2 regions of the Mycobacterium sp. DL592 genome follow, and region 1 is predicted to be linked to the other one. Evidence: predicted binding sites of a transcription regulator. Region 1 holds the regulator's gene; the other holds the start of a gene.
The links. Region 1 encodes HspR, which represses chaperone genes until heat shock. Its sites were predicted from a motif close to ANNTGAGTNNNNNNNACTCANNT; they were not measured.

Region 1 (7,467 bases):
CGGACCTACCGGTTCCGGCCGCACTCGATGTTCGATCCGGAGCTCTACCGCGACAAGGCCGAAGTCGAGAAGTGGCGTGAACACGACCCCATTCGCACGTTCACCGACACCTGCCTGACCGAAGGCCTGGTCACCGCCGAGGACATCGCGGCCATCGAGGACGCGGTCGCGGGCGAGGTCGCCGACGCGGTGGCCTACGCCGAGGCTGGGACCTTGGAGAGCGTCGAGGACCTCACCCGGGATGTCATGACGCCGCAGGCAGTGTCGTGAAGGCGACCTATCGCAGTGCCCTGCACGACGCCATCGCCGACGCCATGCGCACCGACGAGCGGGTGGTGCTGCTCGGTGAGGACGTTGGCCGCTACGGCGGCACCTATGCGGTGTCCAAGGGTCTGCTCGAGGAGTTCGGGCCGGATCGCATCCGTGACACCCCGATCTCGGAGCTGGGATTCGTCGGGATCGGGATCGGTGCCGCACTGGGCGGGCTGCGGCCGCTGGTCGAGGTGATGACGGTCAACTTCAGCCTGCTGGCCCTGGATCAGATCGTGAATACCGCGTCGGCGCTTCGCCATATGTCCAACGGGCAGTTCTCGGTTCCACTGGTGGTGCGGATGGCGACCGGCGCCGGGCGCCAGCTGGCCGCGCAGCATTCGCACAGCCTGGAGAACTGGTATGCCCACATCCCCGGCATCACGGTGCTGGCCCCGGCCACAGTGGTCGACGCCTACGGGATGCTGCGCACTGCGCTCGACAATCCCGACCCGGTGGTGATCTTCGAGCACGTCGGCCTGTACAACCTGGCCGCCGATGTGGAGTCCTTCTCGGCGACTGACATCGCGCGGGCGGCAGTGCGGCGCGCGGGCACCGACGTCACCATCGTCGCCTACGGCGGCAGCCTGCCCAAGGCGCTCGACGCCGCCGACCAGTTATCGCAGGCCGGAATCGACTGTGAGGTCATCGATTTGCGGGTGCTGCGCCCGCTGGACGACCAGACGATCCTGGACTCGGTGCGCAAGACGCATCGTGCGGTGATCGTCGACGAGGCGTGGCGCACGGGCAGCCTGGCAGGCGAGATCAGTGCGCGCATCGTCGAGGGTGCGTTCTATGAGCTCGACGCGCCGATCGCCCGGGTCTGCACCGTCGAAGTGCCGATCCCCTATGCCAAGCATCTCGAGGAAGCCGCCCTGCCCCAACCGGACAAGATCGTGGCTGCGGTGCGCGGCCTGTTCGGGGATGCCGGGGTGAGCACCGGCGGGCAGGAGCGCAGCGACCCGGGAATGGGCAGATCGTGATCGACTTCACGATGCCGGCGCTGGGCGCCGATATGGACGAGGGCACGCTCAACGAGTGGCTAGTGAAACCCGGCGACACCGTGAGCCGCGGCCAGATCGTCGCCGTCGTCGAAACCACTAAGGCTGCAGTCGAAATCGAATGCTGGCACGACGGTGTTATCGGCGAATTACTGGTTCCGGTGGGCCAGACCGTGGAGGTGGGCACACCGCTGGCCACCATCCTGGAAGCCGGTGCGTCCCCGCAGCCGCGCCCGGCCGCACCCGCCGCGGTCAGCGAGGCGGCCCCGTCGGCGGCGGCTGTCACACCTACCGATGCGCACCCGCAGCCGCCGGTCGGGCACCGACTCTGGGTTTCACCGGTGGCGCGGCGCACGGCGGCGTCGCTCGGCGTCGACCTGAAGACGCTGACCGGCACCGGCCCGCAGGGCGCGATTACATTGCACGACGTCGAACACGCCGCGGCCACCGCCCATCACGAAAAGCCCAAGCCCGCATCGAAGCCCGTCGTCTCCGCTGAGCCCAAGTCGGCGGCGCAGAAGGCCCGTGAACGCGGTGCTGCCATGCGGGCGTCGATCGCGGCGGCGATGAGCCGCTCCAAGCGCGAGATCCCGCACTACTACCTGTCGGACGAGATCATCCTCGACACCGCGCTGGCCTGGCTCACCGAGCAGAACGCCGGGGTGCCTATCACCGAGCGAATGCTGGCGGCGGTGCTGCAACTTAAAGCGGTCGCGCTGGCCGCCCAACGTTACGGCGAGTTCAACGGGTTCTGGCACGACGACGGCTTCGAAGCCTCCACGCAAGTCCATGTGGGCGTGGCGATCTCATTGCGAGGCGGCGGCCTGGTGGCCCCGGCGATCCACGACGTCAACGAGAAGAAACTCGACGAGTTGATGCGCGACCTGACCGATCTGGTGGCCCGCGCCAGGGCCGGCTCGCTGCGCAGCTCAGAGATGTCCGATCCCACCATCACCCTCACTAATCTCGGCGACAAGGGCGTCGACTCCGTCTTCGGGGTCATCTATCCCCCGCAGGTCGCGATCGTCGGATTCGGCAAGCCCGCCCAGCGGGTGGTGGTGGTCGACGGCGGCATCCGGGTGGCGACCACGGTGCAGGCCAGTCTGGCCGCCGACCACCGCGCCAGCGACGGTGCGCGCGGCGCGCTGTTCCTCGCCGAGATCGACCGCCTGCTGCAGCAGCCCGCCGAACTGTAAGCACTAAGGAGCCCATGATGAGTACCGCCGACATCCGCGACCAGGTGGTCGCCGAGCTGCTCGCGATCGCACCCGAGGTCGAGGAGGGCGATCTGTCCGACAGCGAACTGCTGCGCGACCAGGTGGACCTGGACTCGATGGACTGGCTGAACTTCCTGGTACGCCTGCATGAACGTTTCGAGGTCGACATCCCGGAGTCCGAGTACAAGTCGCTGCGCACCATCGACGACCTGACGAGCTATATCGGCGCGCATCGCTAGACTTCGACGATGGCCCAGCTGCCGTCTGTCGTCCTCACCGATCCCACCTCGGCGCTCACCGCAACCTTCGTGCCGTCGGCCGGAATGATCTGCACCTCGCTGGCCGACGGCGGTGTCGAACTGCTCGGGCAGCGGCGCGGCCTGCAGGCCTATCTGGACAACGGCAAGACGATGGGGGTGCCCATCCTCTACCCGTGGGCAAACCGGTTGAGCGCCAACACCTATGGCGTCGACGGGGGTGCGGTGACAGTGACACCCGGGGTTGGCGGGGTGCGTGCCGACGGCAACGGCCTGCCGATACATGGTGTGCTCTCGGCATACCCGGGCTGGCTGGTCACCGAACAGTCCGGCGATCGGCTGGCCGCCGACCTCGACTTCGGGAGCCTGCCGGGGTTGCTGGCCAGCTTCCCGTTCCCGCACGAGCTGACCCTGGACGTCACGCTGAACAACCGGGCTCTGACCGTGCAGACGACGGTGAACCCGACCACCGCCGCGGCAGTGCCGCTGTGTTACGGATTCCACCCCTACTTCGCCATCCCTGAGGTTCCGCGCGCCGAGTGGACGCTGCAGGCACCAAGGCTGCGGCACCTACCTGTCGACGAGCGGGGTATCCCCACGGGAGCGGCGGAGGATTGGGCGGCCTTCTCGGAACCGCTGGGCAACAAGACGTTCGATGACGGATTCGACGGGGTCGAGCCGGGGGCGGTGTTCGCCCTGTCCGGCGGGGACCGCCGTATCGAGATCGTCTTCGACCGCGGCTACCCCGCCGCGCAGGTCTTCGCGCCCCTCGGTGAGGAACTGGTGGCCATCGAACCGATGGCGGCGCCCACCAACGCTTTACGTGCGGGCGGTTATCCCGTCGCGGAGCCGGGCCTGCCCGCCACGTCGGTCTTCACCATCCGCGTCGCCTGACTTCTCGCCGAGATTGATCCTGCGCAGCTCGCTACTCGCAGTTCTTCTGCGTGAGTTCAATCTCGGCGCAGCGGCGGGCGGCCGGTGACTACCGCCGCGGCTTCCAGACCACCAGCGCGGTGCTCTTGGGCACCACGGCCAGGTCGCGACGCTGGTTGGCGCGCAACGAGTCCAGCTCCCTGGCCATCTCCTGGATGCGGGACTGCAGCGCCTCGACCTGATTGGTCAGCTCGATGATGCGCTTGATCCCGGCGAGGTTCACACCTTCGTCCTGCGAGAGCCGCTGCACCTCGCGCAGCAGCTCCACGTCACGTTCCGAATAGCGGCGCCCGCCACCGGAGCTGCGCTGTGGGCTGACCAGGCCGAGCCGGTCATAGGTACGCAGCGTCTGCGCATGCATACCGGCCAGCTCGGCGGCCACTGAGATCAGGAATGTGCGCGACTCTTCCGATGCGCTCATGCCCGGTTTCCTGCCCAACCAGCTCGCGGGTCGAACCCGCTGGCCTTTTCCGCGGCGGCGTAAGCCTCGAGCGCTTCGAGCGCGGCGCCTTCCAGGGTGGGCGGAACCGCGACCTTGACGGTGACCAGCAGGTCGCCGTGCCCACCGCTGCGCTTGGGGACACCGCGGCCACGCACCCGCAGGATGCGTCCGTCGGCAGTGCCCTTGGGCACCCGAACACCGACCTTGCCTTCCAGAGTCGGCACGGAAAGTGTTGTACCCAAAGCCAGTTCGGTGAAGCTCACCGGAACCGTCACGGTCAGGTCGTCGCCGTCGCGGCCGAAGACCTTGTCAGGGCGCACGTGCACGGTGACGTACAGGTCACCCGACGGCGCGCCGCGCAGCCCGGCCTCACCCTGGCCGGCCAGCCGAATACGCTGACCGTCCTCGACGCCGGGAGGGATCCGCACGTTGATGGTGCGGGTCCGGGTCGCGACACCGGTGCCGCGGCACTCGTCGCACGGGTGCTCGATGATCGAGCCGCTGCCCCGGCAGTCGGTGCACGGTTCGGAGAACCCGAACGCGCCCTGGTTGCGGTTGATCATCCCGGAGCCGTTACACGTGGCGCAGACCTTCGGGCTGGTGCCCGGACGTGCCCCGCTGCCATGGCAATTGGTGCACGGAGCCGGACTGGTCAGCCGCAGCGGCATGGCGACACCCTTGGTCGCCTCCAGGAAGTCGAGATCGGTTTCGGTCTCGAGATCCTTGCCGCGGCGCGGCCGGCTCGGCCGTTGCTGAGCGCCCCGGCCGAACAACCCGCCGAACAGATCGCCGATGTTGGCGCCGCCGTCCTGGCCGGCCTGGCCGAACAGGTCGTTGAGGTTGAACTCCCCACCATCGCCGCCGAAGCCGCCACCGGCGCCGGCACCACCGCCGTTGTTGAACCGGCGGCCGAAGCCGCCACCACCGGCGAACAGACGACGGGTCTCGTCGTACTCCTTGCGTTTGGCCGGGTCGGTCAGCACATCGCGGGCCTCGCCGACCTCCTTGTAGCGTTCGTCGGCGGCGGAATTGTCCGGGTTGCGGTCCGGATGATTCTCGGCGAGCAGCTTGCGGGCCACCCGCTTGATCTCCGCCTCGTCGGCGTCAGAGGAGACGCCGAGCACCTTGTAAAAATCCTTCTCAACCCATTCTCGTTGAACCATGCAGCGTCACCTCCTTACCGTGTTGTCGTTCTTACTGATCTGATTCTGCGTTCTGACCGCCGGAGTCTCCTGCGTTCGGGGGCGTGTCGGCCCCATCGGCGTCGCCGTCGACCGCGTCGACAACGCCGACCAGGGCGTGTCGCAGCACCTGATCGCCGAGGGTGTAGCCCTGCCGCATCACGGTGCCGATCACCGGCTTGGAGCCTTCGCCCTCATGCTGGACGGCCTCGTGCAGCGAGGGATCGAACTCGTCGCCCTCGGCACCGAAGCCAGTCAGGCCCAGCCCGGTGAGGGCGGCCACCAGCTTGTCGGCGACCGACTTCAGCGGACCGCTTTCCAGGTCACCGTGGCTGCGGGCGCGGTCGAGATCGTCGAGGACGGTGAGCAACTGGCTCACCACGACGGCCTTGGCCCGCTCGCCGGCAACCTGCTGGTCGCGCAGCGCACGCTTGCGGTAGTTGGCAAAGTCGGCCTGCACACGCTGCAGGTCCGACGTGAGTTCGGCGATCTTGTCGGCCAACTCGCCACCCGCCGACCCGGGAGCCTCCGACCCCGGCCCACTGGGGGCCGGGGCGGAGGACTCGCGAACTTCGCCAGTCAGCGGGTCGATGCGACGCTTGTCGGTGACGGTCACCGGTTCGTCTGCATGCCCTTCGCTCACTTGTTCTCCTGATCGTCTTCGACGACCTCGGCATCCACCACGTCGTCGGACGACGAGCTGCTGGAAGAGTCACCACCGGCGGCCTGCTCGGCCTGGGTGGCTTCGTAGATCGCCTGGCCCAGGGCCTGGCTCTCGACGCCCAGCTTCTCCATCGCCGACTTGATGGCGCCGATGTCGGTGCCCTCGAGCGCGGTCTTGGCCTCGGCGATCGCGCCGTCGACCTTGGTCAGCGTGTCCTCGGGAACCTTGGATCCGCCTTCGGCTTCACGCTGCTCCTTGACGAACTTCTCCGTCTGGTAGACCAGCGACTCGGCCTGGTTGCGGACGTCGGCCTCTTCGCGACGCTTGCGGTCCTCGTCGGCGTGCGCCTCGGCGTCCTTGATCATCCGGTCGATCTCTTCCTTGGACAGGCCGGAGCCTTCCTGGATCTTGATCGTGTTCTCCTTGCCGGTGCCCTTGTCCTTGGCCGTGACGTGCACGATGCCGTTGGCGTCGATGTCGAAGATGACCTCGATCTGGGGCACGCCGCGCGGAGCCGGCGGGATACCGGTCAACTCGAAGCTGCCGAGCAGCTTGTTGTGCGAGGCGATCTCGCGCTCACCCTGATAGACCTGGATCTGCACCGACGGCTGGTTGTCGTCGGCGGTGGTGAAGGTCTCCGACCGCTTGGTCGGGATGGTGGTGTTGCGCTCGATGAGCTTGGTCATCACGCCGCCCTTGGTCTCGATACCGAGGCTCAGCGGGGTGACGTCGAGCAACAGCACGTCCTTGACCTCGCCCTTGAGCACACCGGCCTGCAGGGCGGCGCCGACTGCGACGACCTCGTCGGGGTTGACGCCCTTGTTGGGCTCCTTGCCGCCGGTGAGTTCCTTGACCAGATCGGTCACAGCGGGCATGCGGGTGGAACCACCCACGAGCACCACGTGGTCGATGTCAGAAACCGAGATGCCGGCGTCCTTGATTACCTGCTGGAACGGCTGACGCGTGCGGTCGAGCAGATCCTGGGTGATCTTCTGGAACTCCGAGCGGGTCAGCTGCTCGTCGAGGAACAGCGGGTTCTTGTCGGCGTCGACGGTGATGTAGGGCAGGTTGATCGAGGTGCTCTGGCTGGAGCTGAGTTCGATCTTGGCCTTCTCGGCGGCTTCACGCAGCCGCTGCATGGCCATCTTGTCCTTTGTCAGGTCGATGCCGGCCGAAGCCTTGAACTTGTCGACGAGCCATTCGACGATCCGGTCGTCCCAGTCGTCGCCACCGAGGTGGTTGTCACCCGAGGTCGCGCGGACCTCGACGACACCGTCGCCGATTTCCAGCAGCGAGACGTCGAAGGTGCCGCCACCGAGGTCGAAGACCAGGATGGTCTGTTCCTTGTTGCCCTTGTCCAGGCCGTAGGCCAGGGCCGCGGCGGTGGGCTCGTTGACGATGCGCAGGACGTTGAGTCCGGCGATCTGACCGGCCTCCTTGGTGGCCTGACGCTGGGCGTCATT
Region 2 (7,467 bases), 2.5 Mb from region 1:
CTGGGCACTCGGGGTGTGGGTGGCCGGCTACGTCGTCCAGTTCGTGGTGTTCCTGCAGATATCGCGCCGCACCCCGCGTTCGGTGACGCTGGGCTGGCTGATCGCATCGACGGTGCCCTGGGCGGCCGACTGGACCGCGCCGCTGTTCAGCTGGGGGGTCGCGGTGTGTGGGGCGATCGTCGCCGCCTACGGGGTGTGGTTGACGGTCGCGGTCAAACGGGTCGACCGGCTGCGTGGCGCCGGTGTGCAGGCGTCGGCTGTGGTGCTCGACGTGGTGCGGCCCGCACTCAATGTCATCGTCACCAAGGACTCCGCGCGACGTGCGATGCGGGTGCGCGTCGAACCAGCCTCTGGCGCTTCGTCATACGAGGCGGCGATGACGGGCACCTTCACCCTCGGTGAGGTTCCCGAACCGGGGGACAGGCTGGCAGTGCTCGTCGATCCCGCCGATCCGCAGCACATCGAACCGGTGCCCGACGAGCCGATCGTGCGCGGCACCCCGATACCCGATGACCTCGATGCGGAGGCGGCGGAGACATTGCGGCGGTTACTGACGATGCGCGACCGCGGTGACATCACCGACGCCGAGTTCAGCGCCGCCAAGAAGCAATTGCTGGAGTCCTGACAACCGCCTTATTTGGGCGGCTGGGAACCTGAGTAGCCGCCGCGGACTCCGCTGAGCGCCTTACGAATCCGGTCGGCCAGTGCGGGGTCGTAGGCCATAGCCAGGGCTATCGCCACCGACCCCGCACCACCGCGTGTCAGGCCGCTGTGGTGACCGCCTCGGCCGTCGGCTCCAGGGCCAACGCCACGATGTCGGCGACATCGGTCATCGGCTGCACACTGAGCGCAGCCAACACCTCGGCCGGGACGTCGTCCAGGTCGGCCTCATTGCGTGCCGGAATGAAAACCGTTGACAGCCCGGCACGTTGGGCGGCCAGCAGCTTCTGCTTGACCCCGCCGATCGGCAGGACCCGGCCGTTGAGCGTGACCTCGCCGGTCATGCCCACATCCGAGCGCACCTGCCGTCCGGTGGCCATCGACACCAGGGCCGTGACCATCGTGACACCGGCGGACGGGCCGTCCTTGGGCACCGCACCGGCGGGCACGTGCACGTGGATCTTGCGGTTCAGGGCCGCCGGGTCCACGCCCAGTTGCGCGGCGTGTGAGCGGACGTAGGACAGTGCGATCTGCGCCGACTCCTTCATCACGTCACCGAGTTGACCGGTCAGCTGCAGGCTGGGCTCCCCGTCGGTCGCGCCGGCCTCGATGTAGAGGACGTCGCCGCCCAGTCCGGTGACCGCCAGCCCGGTGGCCACGCCGGGCACCGCGGTGCGTTCGGCCGACTCCGGGGTGAACCGCGGCCGGCCCAGGTACTCGACCAGGTCGGGCTCGTCGATCGTGACGGGAGCATCGGTGGAGTCCAGTTTGGTGGTCACCTTGCGCATGGCCTTGGCCAGCAGCCGCTCGAACTGCCGCACGCCGGGCTCGCGGGTGTAGTCGGCGGCGATCTTGCGCAGCGCGTCGTCGGTGACGGTCACCTCGTCGGCGGTCAGGGCCGCGCGGTCCCGCTGCCGGGGCAGCAGGTAGTCGCGGGCGATGGCCACCTTGTCGTCCTCGGTGTAGCCGTCGATCTGCACGAGCTCCATCCGGTCGAGCAGGGCCGAGGGGATGTTCTCGATCACGTTGGCAGTGGCCAGGAACACCACGTCGGACAGGTCGAGGTCCAGATCGAGGTAATGGTCGCGGAAGGTGTGGTTCTGCGCGGGGTCCAGCACCTCAAGCAGCGCCGCACTCGGGTCGCCCCGGTAGTCCGAGCCGACCTTGTCGATCTCGTCGAGCAGCACGACGGGGTTCATCGAGCCGGCCTCGCCGATCGCCCGCACGATGCGGCCGGGCAGCGCGCCGACGTAGGTGCGCCGGTGACCGCGGATCTCGGCCTCGTCGCGCACACCGCCGAGGGCGACGCGCACGAACTTGCGGCCCAGTGCGCGGGCCACACTCTCGCCCAGCGAGGTCTTGCCCACCCCGGGCGGACCGGCCAGCACCATCACCGCACCGGAGCCGCGCCCGCCGACCACCTGCAGGCCGCGCTGGGTGCGACGCGCCCGCACCGCCAGGTATTCGACGATGCGGTCTTTGACGTCCTCGAGGCCGTGGTGGTCGGCGTCGAGGATGTCGCGGGCCGACTTCAGGTCGGTCGAGTCCTCGGTGGTGACGTTCCACGGCAGGTCCAGGACGGTGTCCAGCCAGGTGCGGATCCAGCCGCCCTCGGGACTCTGGTCACTGGAGCGTTCCAGCTTGCCGACTTCGCGCAACGCGGCTTCGCGCACCTTCTCGGGCAGGTCGGCGGCCTCGATGCGGGACCTGTAGTCGTCGCTCCCGTCGGGTTCACCCTCGCCGAGTTCCTTGCGGATGGCGTTGAGCTGTTGGCGCAGCAGGAAGTCCTTCTGCTGCTTGTCCATGCCCTCCCGAACATCCTGCGAGATCTTGTCGCTGACCTCGACCTCGGCGAGGTGTTCGGCGGTCCAGTCGATGAGGACCTGCAACCGCTCGTCGGCGCTCTCGGTCTCCAGCAGCTGACGCTTCTGCACGTCGCTCAGATACGACGCGTAGCCGGCCGTGTCGGCCAGCGCAGACGGCTCGGTGAGCTGGTTGACGGCGTCGACCAGCTGCCAGGCCTCGCGACGCTGCAGCAGGGCCAGCAGCAGCTTCTTGTACTCAGCGGCCAGCGCCCTGGTGTCGTCGGTGGGGTCGGACTCGGTCACTTCCTCGACCTCGACCCACAGCGCGGCGCCGGGGCCGGTGGTGCCGGATCCGATGTGGGCGCGGCGCTCACCGCGCACCACGGCGGCGGCATTACCGCCGGCGATACGGCCCACCTGCACGATCGTCGCCAGCACCCCGTAGGAGGGGTAGCGGTCGTCGAGGCGCGGCGCGATCAGCAGCTTGCCGGAATCGCTGGCGCGGGCTGCGTCGACCGCGGCGCGGGCGGTGTCGTCGAGCGTGATCGGAACCACCATGCCGGGCAGCACGATCGGGTCGCTCAGAAACAGGACGGGCACTGATGTGGCTTCAGCCATCAATCCTCCAAAGTTCAGTCTGAAAGGCTCAACCTTGGTGATGGTGGGGTTGTTCCCGAACGGGTGTTCGCCCGCGGCGGACGGGTGCAGCGCAAAAAAAGCAGCGAGCCTGCCGCCGAAAGGCGACAGGCTCGCTGGCTAGATGTGACCGGGATCAGCCCGCGGTCGGGGTGGCTCCCAGAACCCGCTGCATGTCCGGGATCATCGACTGCAGCTGCTGTCCCCAGTAGCCCCAGCTGTGGGTGCCGTTCGGCGGGAAGTTGAACACGCCGTTGCGTCCACCAGCCGCCAGGTAGTTGTCCATGAAGGTCTTGTTGGTCCGCAGGGTGAAGCCCTCCAGGAACTGTGCGGCCATCAGGTTGCCACCGCCACCGGAGGTGTCCAGCTCCGACGGCGTACCGGTGCCGCAGTAGATCCAGATCCGGGTGTTGTTGGCGACCAGCTGGTTGATGTTGACCATCGGGTCGTTGCGCCGCCATGCCGGGTCGGACGACGGACCCCACATGCTCTGTGCGTTGTAGCCGCCGGCGTCGTTCATCGCCAGCCCGATCAGCATCGGCCACCAGCCCTCGGACGGGTTCAGGAAGCCCGACAGCGATGCGGCGTAGGTGTACTTCTGCGGGTAGTAGATCGAGTAGGTCAGCGCTGCGCTGCCGGCCATCGACAGACCGACGACCGCGTTGCCGTTGGGGTCGACGCCGTAGTTGGCGGCCAGGTAGGTCGGCAGCTCCTGGGTCATGAACGTTTCCCACTTGTAGGTGTAGTTCTGACCGTTGCCCTGCGACGGCTGGTACCAGTCGGTGTAGAAGCTGGACTGGCCGCCGACCGGCATGACTGCCGACAGGCCCGAGCCGTAGAACCACTCGAACGCCGGGGTGTTGATGTCCCAGCCGCTGTAGTCGTCCTGCGCGCGCAGGCCGTCGAGCAGATAGACGGCGTGCGTGCCGCCGCCCTGGAACTGGATGCGGATGTTGCGGCCCATCGAGGCCGACGGAACATCAAGGTAGAGAACGGGAAGCCCGGGCTTGGAGAAGGCGGCCGCTGTCGCCGAACCGCCGACAACGCCGATCAAGCCGGGCAAGAAGAGTGCGGCCACGAAGGCTGCGGCCAGGCGGCGCAACCAGGTGCCTCGCATCATCTCGACGATTTTCATGACGACAACCATCACCTTTCATATGTATTCGGTCAGTAGTCAAAGTGCTGTGCGCGGGTAGCTAAACACGTGCGGCACCACGGATTCGGTACGCGAAGCGGTGCGCCAAGTCGCGGTTAGCTAACGATAGGGAGACGCCAAGGACTCGCCCCAATTGTCACAGGAGTCACTTTGGATACAGAGCGCCAACGTTGTATCGGCGCTGAACTGGGCAGACACCACCGATGCCGGGAGGTGGCGGAGGCCCGGAGATAACAGGACGATCACGGCCCAGCAACACCGGGGGTATGGCACGGTGGAGGGATGGACGATCCGTTCGAGCTGCAGCGCTTCGTCGATGCCCAGCACGGGGTCTATGACCGCGTGCTGACCGAGCTGCGTGCCGGCGCCAAACGCAGCCATTGGATCTGGTTCGTCTTTCCGCAGCTGCAGGGCCTCGGAAACAGTTCGACGGCAAGGCTTTACGGAATCGCTTCGCTGGCCGAGGCGCGGGCGTACCTGGCTCACCCGGTTCTCGGTCCCCGACTGCGCGAATGCGCCCGCATCGTCGCGGGTATCGACGGACGATCGGCCGACGACATCTTCGGCTGGCCCGACACTCTAAAGGTGCGGTCATCGATGACGTTGTTCGCCAACGCTACTGGTGACAATGCCGATTTCCGCGCGGTGCTCGACCGGTTCTATGCCGGTGAACAGGACCAACGGACGCTGGACCTGTGGTAGCTCACTCGGGGCGCAGCACCAGCCAGCCCTGCGGCGGAACCACCACCTCGCTGACGAGGTCCTCCGGCGGAGCGCCGGTGCCGCCGGCCAGCCGGGCCTGCCTGCCGGCCAGTTCGGCGACGGGCAGATGCATTGGTGTGTCGTCGACGTTGAGGGCGACGATCAACGCGTCGTCACCGCATCGGGTTTCGTATGCGTAGCAACGGTTTTCCAGGTGCAGCGCCCGGGTGGTCGCCTCGTGCAACCAGGGGTTGCGGCGGCGCAGCCCGATCAGGAACTGGTGCAGGTTGAGCGCCGCACGGCCGTCGTCGTCGAGATCTGCAGGCGAAGAGCCGAATTCGGGGCGCACCGCGTCGTCACCGCCAGCGCGCTCCTCCTTGACGCCGCGGTACCCGAACTCGTCACCGGCATAGATCGTCGGCACCCCGCCGGTGGTGAACAACAGGACCAGCGCGTGCGCGACATGCTCGGCGCGGTCGAGCTGGCTGGCGATCCGGGTCACGTCGTGATTGCCGACGAACGTCTGCGGCGCGAAGCGGGCCAGAAAGTCGTTGTGGCGCTGCAGCGCCCAGTCGAGTTCGTGAAAGTTGCCGTCGTTGAGGCTGCTCCACACGGCCTTCCACAACTCGTACTGGGTCACCGAGTCCACCCCGGAGCCCTCGACGAACCCGACGTAGTCGCCGTGGATGACCTCGGCGACGAACCATGCGTCGGGATGGCGCTGCCGAACGCGCGGCAGCACCGCGGCCCAGAACGATTCGGGCACCGCGTACGCCGCGTCCAGGCGCCAGCCGTCGGCGCCGCGGTCGAGCCAGTGGTTCATCACGTCCACCACGTAGTCGACCACGTCGGGGCTGCGGTGGTTGAGGGTGATGAGCTCGCCGTGGCCTTCGAAGGTGTGGAAGTGCCCGGGACGGCCGCGGAACCAGCCCGCCGCGTCGGCGTCGCCGTCCAACGCACTGCGGTAGCGCTCGAAATCGGTTCCGACATGGTTGAACACGCCGTCGAGCAGCACCCGCAACCCACGCTGGTGGGCTTCGGCGATCACCACGTCGAAGTCGCCGTCGTCCCCGAGGCGCGGATCGATGCGGTAGTGGTCGGTGGTGTCGTAGCCGTGGGTGCGGGAGGCGAAGACCGGCCCGAGTGCGAGGCCCGAAGTGCCGAGTTCCACCGCGTGGTCGAGCCAGCCGACCAGGCGCCGCAACCGGTGCTCATCGGGTCCGGGCGGGCTGTTGGTCGGGAAGGCGCCGACGAATCCCAGCGGATAGACGTGCCACCAGATCGCGTGGCGAACCCAGGACGGCGCGCTCACGGCCGAAACCGCGCGGCGTAGAGGCCCATCATCTCGTTGCGGTACTGCGGCGCAGGGCCATCCGCGACGAGGTGGGGGGCCACTGCAGTGACGGGCAGCGATGCGACCGGGGGCAGCGGCGCATTCCATTCGATGAGCCACTGGGCCAGTTGAGCTCCGGAGACGGCAAAGACGATGCGGCCCAGGCCCACCCAGGCATGGGCAGCCGCGCACATCGGGCAGTGCTCGCCGGAGGTGTAGACGGTTGCGGCGGCGCGCTGCTGCGGTGTGAGGTGCTGCGCCGACCAACGGGCGATCGCGAACTCGGGGTGTGCGGTGGCGTCCCCGCCGGCGACGTGGTTGTGATCCTCGAACAGCGCCAGGCCATCGGCACCGACCAGGACCGAGCCGAACGGTTCGTCACCGGCGTCGAGCGCCGCGCGGGCCAGTTCGACGCATCTGCCGAGCCACCTGGTGTCGGAGTCGCTGAGCGCCACGCTGTCTCACTCTACGCAGCGGGTTGCGGGGCGGGATGGCTGCGGCCATGGCTCAGTGGGTAGCAGGCGAGGCCCACCACCAGCGCGGTGAGGTGCCCGACCGGGGTGAACGTGGGTTTGATCAGCACCGCCCCGGCGAACCACACGAAGGCGGCGGCGAGGTACAGCCAGCGCCACGGCCGCGGGACGCGATAGGTCAGCAGACCGACGATGCCGACGACGAAATAGCTGACACCGATGTCCCGGGCGTTGAGGTATCGCGGCGAGACGATCGCCTCCTGGATCTGCCAGTACAGGAATCCCTCGCTGACGTAGGTGGCGACGATGTGGGCGATCAGCCCGGCGACAACGAAACGCAGATGGCCCAGCCAGCGTTCGGCAGGCGCCAGGAACAGGCAGAACATCACCAGGTAGGGCCACCAGGCGGCACCGTCGAGCCACAGCAGGCTGGTGATCAGCACCCGGATCGGGTCGGACGCCAGGTGGTGCAGGTTGGTGGAGTCCTTGCGCAGCACCGCAATCAGATGCCAGCGCGGCAGCAGATGCTGGGCGATGGTCGTGATCGCCAGCAGCGCCAGCCAGCCGAACGTGACCGGCGCACTGCCCACGAACCGCGCCACGCGGTGGGAAAGCTTGTCACGCACCTGTTGACGATACGTCGGCGTCAGCTGCAGCAGCTCGTCTCGAACACTTCCAGCCGGCACGCGCACGAGGCCAGGA

Region 2: a site for HspR is predicted at 3,095-3,117, ahead of lon (endopeptidase La). Genes of this name have one in related genera too.

The regions. Positions count from the first base shown of each region.
Region 1 covers NZ_CP050192.1:4,574,545-4,582,011, forward strand. The annotation lists gene pdhA (pyruvate dehydrogenase (acetyl-transferring) E1 component subunit alpha) at 1-270, shown strand, start outside; gene HBE64_RS22060 (alpha-ketoacid dehydrogenase subunit beta) at 267-1,292, shown strand; gene HBE64_RS22065 (dihydrolipoamide acetyltransferase family protein) at 1,289-2,506, shown strand; gene HBE64_RS22070 (acyl carrier protein) at 2,524-2,766, shown strand; gene HBE64_RS22075 (aldose 1-epimerase) at 2,776-3,678, shown strand; gene HBE64_RS22080 (heat shock protein transcriptional repressor HspR) at 3,767-4,138, opposite strand; gene dnaJ (molecular chaperone DnaJ) at 4,135-5,322, opposite strand; gene grpE (nucleotide exchange factor GrpE) at 5,354-5,983, opposite strand; gene dnaK (molecular chaperone DnaK) at 5,980-7,467, opposite strand, start outside.
Region 2 covers NZ_CP050192.1:2,123,500-2,130,966, reverse strand. The annotation lists gene HBE64_RS10350 (SHOCT domain-containing protein) at 1-625, shown strand, start outside; gene lon (endopeptidase La) at 762-3,083, opposite strand; gene HBE64_RS10340 (esterase family protein) at 3,238-4,248, opposite strand; gene HBE64_RS10335 (DUF1810 domain-containing protein) at 4,540-4,959, shown strand; gene HBE64_RS10330 (alpha-amylase family glycosyl hydrolase) at 4,961-6,271, opposite strand; gene HBE64_RS10325 (nucleoside deaminase) at 6,268-6,747, opposite strand; gene HBE64_RS10320 (rhomboid-like protein) at 6,759-7,391, opposite strand; gene HBE64_RS10315 (tetratricopeptide repeat protein) at 7,412-7,467, opposite strand, start outside.